Linked DNA regions of Roseisolibacter agri. The protein of the gene in region 1 interacts with the protein of each later gene in a pairwise test. Links are inferred from orthologs where the notes say so. Each region holds a gene or a part of one and is shown on either strand. Other genes may lie near its edges.

Region 1 (3,307 bases):
CGTTCGCGACGTCGCGCGACGCGCGCGTGGCGGTGGACGTCCCGCCCGGCGTGCGCGTGCTGGGCGACGAGCGCGCGCTGCGGCACGTGCTGCAGAACCTCGTGGACAACGCGCTCAAGTACGGCCCGGCGGGGCAGACGGTCCGCGTGACGGCGGCCTTCGACGCGCCCGGCACGGTGGACGTCGCGGTGGACGACGAGGGGCCCGGCGTGGCGATCGCCGACCGGCGCCGCATCTGGGAGCCGTTCGTCCGCCTGGCGCACGACGATGGCGCGACCGGCACGGGGCTCGGCCTGAGCGTGGTGCACACGCTCGTGTGCGCGGGACGCGGGCGCGTGCGCGTGGAGGACGCGCCGGGCGGCGGCGCGCGCTTCGTGGTGCGGCTGCCGCTCGCCTGACGCGCGCGAGCGGGCGGCGCGCGCTCAGCGGCGGCGTAGGCGGTAGAGGCGGATCGTCTGCCGCGTGCCGTAGCCCTCGACGTCGCGGGTCACCGGCTGGCCGACGTCCAGCCCCAGCGCGCGCGCCTGCTCCACGAACTCGGGCGCGGCCAGGCGCCCCGGATCGGTGACATAGGCGACGCCGCCGCGGCGCAGCGTGTGCGCGAGCGCGCGCGCGACGAGCGCGGCGTACGGCTTCTCGTACAGCACGTCCGACGCGACGACGCGGTCGTAGTGGCCCAGGTCCGCCGGCAGCGCGCGCCAGTCCACGAGGCGCGTCTCGCAGTCCACGCCCGCGGCGCGCCGCACGTTCGCGCGCGTGAAGTCGAGCGCCTCGGCGTAGTAGTCGCTCGCGGTGACCTCGTAGCCGGCGCGCGCCGCCGCCGCGGCCACCAGGCCGCTGCCGCAGCCCAGCTCCAGGAGCCGCTTCCCTTCGCCGCCCTCCTGCAGCAGGTGCGCGGCGAGCACGCGCGCCGACGGCCAGACGTCGGCCCAGTAGGGCAGCCGCTCGTCGTGCGCGAACGCGTCCTCGTCGATGAGCGCCTCGGCGCTGCGCGGACGGCGGATGTCGAACGACTCGCGTGCGCCCTCGTCGTGCAGGCGGATCGTCTCGGTGACCGTGTCGAAGCGCGCGTCGAGCGCGGCGTCCAGTGCGTCCAGCGTCGCGTCGCTCATGCGCGCACCTCGGTGAACGTCGCGGCGTCGAGCGCGGCCGCGTCGAGCGCGCCCTCGCCCAGCAGCAGCGCGCGCGCGGGCGCACCCGCGGCGAGGGCCGTCACGCCTTCGGGCACGACGAGCAGCGCATCCGCGCGCGCGGCGGAGGTGAGCAACCCGGAGCCCTGCGGGCCGGTGAGGCGCGCGGCGAGCTCGCCCGACTCCTCGGCGTCGAGCGTGACGCGCAGGAAGTGCGTGAGCGGCGCCGGCGCATCCACCGGCTCGCGCAGCGTGACGCGCACGGCGCGGCGGAACGGCCGCGCGTCGCCGGAGAGGCGGCGCAGCAGCGGGCGCGCGAACAGCTCGAAGGTCACGACGGTGGAGACGGGGTTGCCGGGCAAGCCGAGCCAGGGCACGTCGGCGTGCGAGGCACGCGGCAGCGTGCCCGCCCCGACCGGGCCGCCGGGGCGCATGCGCACACGCCAGAAGCGCAGCCGGCCGCCGAGCGCGGCGACCGCGTCGCGCACGTGATCGCGGTCGCCGACGCTGATGCCGCCCGTCGTCAGCAGCACGTCGGAGTCGGCGTCGAGCGCCGCCTGCAGCCGCTCGCGCAGCGCGTCGGGCCGGTCGGGCGCGACGCCCATGTCGAGCGGCTCGCCGCCCGCCTCGCGCACCAGCGCCGCCAGCGCGACGGTGTTGGAGGCGATGATGCCGCGCCCCGCGCGCACCGCGTCCACGTCGCCGAGCGGCACCAGCTCGTCGCCCGATGCGACGAGCGCCACGCGCGGGCGGCGCACGACGGAGAGCCTCGTGCAGCCGACCGATGCGAGCACCGCGAGCCCGCTCGGGCCGAGCCGCGTGCCGGCCGCCACGACGACGCGATGCTCGGCGACGTCCTCGCCGCGCGGGCGCACGTTGTGGCGCGCGCCGGGCGCGGGCCGCACGTCGCGATCGTCGCGCACCAGCACCGCGTCGCCGTCGTAGGTCACGTCCTCGACGCGCACGACGGCGTCGGCGCCCGCGGGCACGGGCGCGCCCGTGGCGATGCGGACCGCCTCGCCCGAGTTCAGCGTGCCGCGCCACGCGCCGCCGGCGGGCACCGTGCCGACCACGCGCAGCACGACCGGCGCGTCCGCGCGCGCGCCGAGCACGTCGGCCGCGAGCACCGCGATGCCGTCCATCGCCGCGTTGTCCCACGGCGGCAGCGCGACGGGCGACACGACGTCCTCCGCCAGCACGCGTCCGTGCGCATCGGCGAGGGGGACCCGCTCCGCGGGCAGCGGCGCGACGTCCTCCAGCACGGCGGTGATCGCCTCCGCGACCGCGAGCCGCGACCGCGGGGCGGGGTGGCTCACGGCGCGCCGGCCGCCGTGCGTGCGCCGCCGAGTCGCAGCGACGCGAGCCGCGCCGCGAGCGCGTCGGCCACGCGGTCCACCTGCGCCGTCGGCACCGTGTAGTTGTTGCAGAGGAAGCTGAAGAGCAGCATCTCGCCGTCGGCGGTGGTCACGTAGCCCGAGAGCGACCGTGCCTTGTCGAGGGTGCCCGTCTTCGCGTGCACGTTCCCCTCGGCCGGCGTCCCCTTCATGCGCGAGCGGATCGTGCCGTCCACGCCCGCGATGGGCAGCGCGTCGTAGAAGAGGCGGAAGCTCGGGTCGCGGCGCATCGCGTCGAGCACGCGCACGAGCGCGCGCGGCGTGACGTAGTCGTGGCGCGACAGCCCGCTGCCGTCGCGGATCACGACGTCGCGCTCGGCCGCCACGCCCCACGTCGCCAGCTGCCGCTCCATCGCGCGGCGCCCGCTGTCCGCGGTGCCGACGCCCGTCTTCTCCAGCCCCATCGTCTTCAGCAGCAGCTCGCCGATCTGGTTCTGCGACGGCTTCTCGAACGCCGGCATCACCTCGCGCAGCGGCAGCGACTGCGTGACGAACAGCGTGTCGCCGACCGGCGCGACCGGCTCCTTGCTGACGCGCGGCTCCGCGCCGCCGATCGTGATGCCACGCGTCCGGAGCGCCGTGCGCAGCGCCCCCAGGAAGGCACCGTTGGCGTCGCGCTGCGCGAGCGTCAGCACGGCGCTGTCGTTCACCGACACCACGCCCTCGAGCACGTGGCGGGCCTCGCGCGCGTCCCACCGCGCGCGCACGCGCGTGGCCGTGCGGCCGCTGGCGATCCCCGGCGTCACCGTGCGCACGTCCACGCGCAGCGGCAGCGCGTCGGCC
Region 2 (3,197 bases), on another replicon or contig:
CGGGCAGATGCCGTGGCTGAAGCGCGTGCGCGTGTGCCGCGCGAGGTAGCTCTCCACCGAGTCCCAGTAGTTCTTGTCGTCGCGGATGCGGCGGCAGTACGAGCAGATGGGGAGGATGGCCTGCAGCGTCTGCACCTCCGCCAGCGACGCCTGCAGCTCGGCGATCAGGCGCGCGCGCTCGTCCTCCGCCGCCCGGCGCGCGGTGATGTCGCGGGCGACGGCGTAGATGGTCCGGTCGTTGGTCGACGGCGCGGAGTTCCACAGCAGCCAGCGGTACGAGCCGTCGCGGCACAGGTAGCGGTTCTCGAAGCCGCGCGCCATGCCGCCGCCGCGCACCTGGCCGTTCTGCTGCAGCGTGCGCTCGCGGTCGTCCGGGTGCACGAACTCGATGAACCGCCGCGCCATCATCTCCTCGCGCGTCCAGCCGAGGGTGCGCTCCCAGGCCGGGTTGAGCCGGCGGAAGTAGCCGCTGAAGTCCAGGAAGCAGAACATGTCCTGCGACACGGCGAAGAAGCGCTCCAGGTCGTGCGTCGCGCGCGCGCCGTGGTACTGGCAGAGCGCGAGCTCCAGCGTCGTGCGCAGCTCGCGGTCGGTGCACGGCAGCACGAGGTCCAGCGGGCCGGGAAGGGCCGCGTCCTCGCGCCCCGCCGCCTCCACCGCGGCATCGGCCCCCAGCAGGCGCACGACCGGCATCGGACGCGCCAGGCGGATCGCCGCCGCCGCCGACGGGCCGTCCACCGGATCGCCGAGCTCCCCGCCGACGACCGCGACGTCCGGCACGCGCTCGGCCGCGAGCGACGCCGCGCGCGCCACCGTGTCCGCGACCGCCTCCACCGCGTAGCCCAGACGCGACAGGCGCGCCGCGATCTCGTCCGCCGCGGCGGGTCGACTCTCGACGATGAGGACGCGCTTGGCCATGCGGAGGGAGGGACGGCGGAGGGAGGAGCGGCCTCGGCGAGGGGCCGCGCGACCGTTGGGGGCCAATCTATCGCGCGCGCGGCCGGCCGCACGATTGACGCGCCGCGCCCCGGCGCCAGCTTGCTCCCGTCCGGACGTCGGCCGCCCCCGGCGTCATGAAGCCCCTGCCATCCGCCCCATGGCCCACCGCGAGCCCCGTGACGAGCGCGCACCGCGGCCCACCGGCGTGATCCTCGCCGGCGGCCGCGCGTCGCGCTTCGGCGGCCGGCCCAAGGGGCTGGAGACGCTCGGCGGCGCCCGCATCGTGGACCGCGTCGCGGCGGCGCTCCGCGCGGCGTGCGACCCGCTGCTCCTCGTCGCCCACGCGCCCGACGCCGGCGACTGGCTGCCCGGCGTCCGCGTCGTCGGCGACGTCCATCGCGACATGGGCGCGCTGGGCGGCCTGCACGCCGCGCTCTGGCACGCGCGCGCGCCGGTCCTCGTCGTCGCCTGGGACATGCCCTTCGTCACACCGGCGCTGCTGGACGCGCTGCTCGCGCTCGGCCGCGCCGGCGCGCGCGCTGCCCTCTCGCTTCACCCCGACGGCCACGCCGAGCCGCTGTGCGCGTACTACGACGCCGCGTGCGTCCGCGAGGCGGAGGCGCTGCTGCGCGCGGGCGAGCGCCGCGCCGCGGCGCTGGGCGGGGCGGTCGGCGCCGTGATGCTCGGCGGAACGGCGCTCGCCGCGCTGGGCGATCCGCGCACGCTGCTGGCGAGCGTCAACACGCCCGACGATCTCGCGCGCGCGGCCCGAGCCTATCGCACGGCCGGCGGCGTCTCGCCCGAGGACGTCAGCAGCCCCAGCTCCAGCGCGTGGCGCACGTAGTCCGCCCGCTCGCTGAACCCCAGCTTGTCGTTGATGCGGCGGCGGTACGTGTCCGCGGTCTTGGCGCTGATGTGCAGCCGCTCGCCGATCTGCGACGGCGTGTAGCCCTGCGCGATGAGGATGAACACCGCGCGCTCGCGCTCGGAGAGCGACTCGTAGCGCGCGCGCGTCGCGTCCTGCTGCGCGCGGCGCGTCCAGCCCGCGGCCAGCACGTGCGCGGCCGACGGCCGCACGTACACGCGCCCCGCCGCCACGGCGCGCAGCGCGTCCAGCAGCTCCGTGCTCGCGGCGTCCTTCACGACGTAGCCGCTCGCGCCGGCCTCCAGCAGCGGGATCAGGTACTCCTCCTCGTCGTGCATCGTCAGCACGAGCACGCGCGGGGTCGTGCCGGCCGGCCCGCGCCGGCGCGCGAGCTCGCGCGTCGCGGTCACGCCGTCCATGCCGCTCATCGAGAGATCCATGACGACGATGTCCGGCGCCAGCCGCTCGCACAGCACCAGCACCTCGTGCCCGTCCGAGGCCTCGCCCACGACCTCGACGTCCGGCGCGGCGCTCAGCAGCGTGCGCAGCCCGAGCCGCACGACGCCGTGGTCGTCCGCCAGCACCACGCGGATGCGCGCCGTCGCGCCCGCGGTCACGCGCCCACCTCGGCCGCCGGCACCGGCGCGAGCGGCACGCGCGCGCGCACCGTCGTGCCCTGCCCCGGGCGGCTCTCCACCTCCAGCCGTCCATCGATCAGTGCCACGCGCTCGCGCATCACGAACAGCCCCATCCCCTCGCGCGACCGCTCGGCCGCCTCGACGTCGAAGCCCTCGCCGTCGTCCGTGACCTCCAGCAGCGCGCTCGCGCCGTCCGTCGCCACGAGGCCGATGCGCACGTCCGACGGCGCGCCGTGGCGCACCGCGTTGCGCAGCGCCTCCTGCGCCACGCGGTAGAACACCGACGCCACCGGGGGCGGCAGCGTGCCGCGCACGTCCGAGACGACGCGCGTCTCGACGCCGCTCTGCTCGCGCGTCCGGCGCGCGAGGAACTCCAGCGCCGCGACCAGCCCCAGATCGTCCAGCACGCGCGGGTGGACGTTGTGCGACAGCGTGCGCACCTCCGCCAGCGACTCGACGACGATCTCGCGCATCACCGCCAGCCGCTCGTGCAGCGCGCCGGCCGGCACCTCGCGCACGGAGGACGTGACCAGCATCTCGAGCGCGCTGAGCTGCTGCGCCGTCGAGTCGTGCAGCTCGCGCGCGATGTGCGCGCGCTCCTGGTCGCCCGCGCTGATGACCTGCGCCGCCAGCGCCCGCATGCGCAGCCGGTCGGCGGTGACGCCGTCGAGCAGCGTGTTCAGCGTCACGCCGATGCGCGTCAGGTCGCGGTCGGCCGTGAGCGACAGGGGCACGCGCGCCGCGAGGTCGCCGGC

What was found.
Region 2: the proteins of rosag_RS22280 (region 1) and rosag_RS03945 interact in binary tests that used the Escherichia coli proteins (3 or more experiments, as listed by UniProt). The link is inferred for Roseisolibacter agri from one-to-one orthologs.

The regions. Positions count from the first base shown.
Region 1 is NZ_BRXS01000007.1:270,402-273,708, forward strand. Bases 278-3,277 are described here. They hold rosag_RS22280 (molybdopterin molybdotransferase MoeA), read right to left. Parts: upstream 2,447-3,277; coding sequence 1,109-2,446; downstream 278-1,108. Other genes in these bases: rosag_RS22270 (sensor histidine kinase), read left to right, coding at 278-398; rosag_RS22275 (class I SAM-dependent methyltransferase), read right to left, coding at 423-1,112; dacB (D-alanyl-D-alanine carboxypeptidase/D-alanyl-D-alanine endopeptidase), read right to left, coding at 2,443-3,277. Also shown: more of rosag_RS22270, read left to right, coding at 1-277; more of dacB, read right to left, coding at 3,278-3,307. UniProt on the Escherichia coli protein: Catalyzes the insertion of molybdate into adenylated molybdopterin with the concomitant release of AMP.
Region 2 is NZ_BRXS01000001.1:957,091-960,287, reverse strand. The notes cover bases 50-2,939. They hold rosag_RS03945 (molybdenum cofactor guanylyltransferase), read left to right. Parts: upstream 50-1,096; coding sequence 1,097-1,783; downstream 1,784-2,939. Other genes in these bases: rosag_RS03935 (sensor histidine kinase), read right to left, coding at 2,418-2,939; rosag_RS03940 (response regulator transcription factor), read right to left, coding at 1,714-2,421; rosag_RS03950 (PAS domain S-box protein), read right to left, coding at 50-918. Outside these bases: more of rosag_RS03950, read right to left, coding at 1-49; more of rosag_RS03935, read right to left, coding at 2,940-3,197. UniProt on the Escherichia coli protein: Transfers a GMP moiety from GTP to Mo-molybdopterin (Mo-MPT) cofactor (Moco or molybdenum cofactor) to form Mo-molybdopterin guanine dinucleotide (Mo-MGD) cofactor.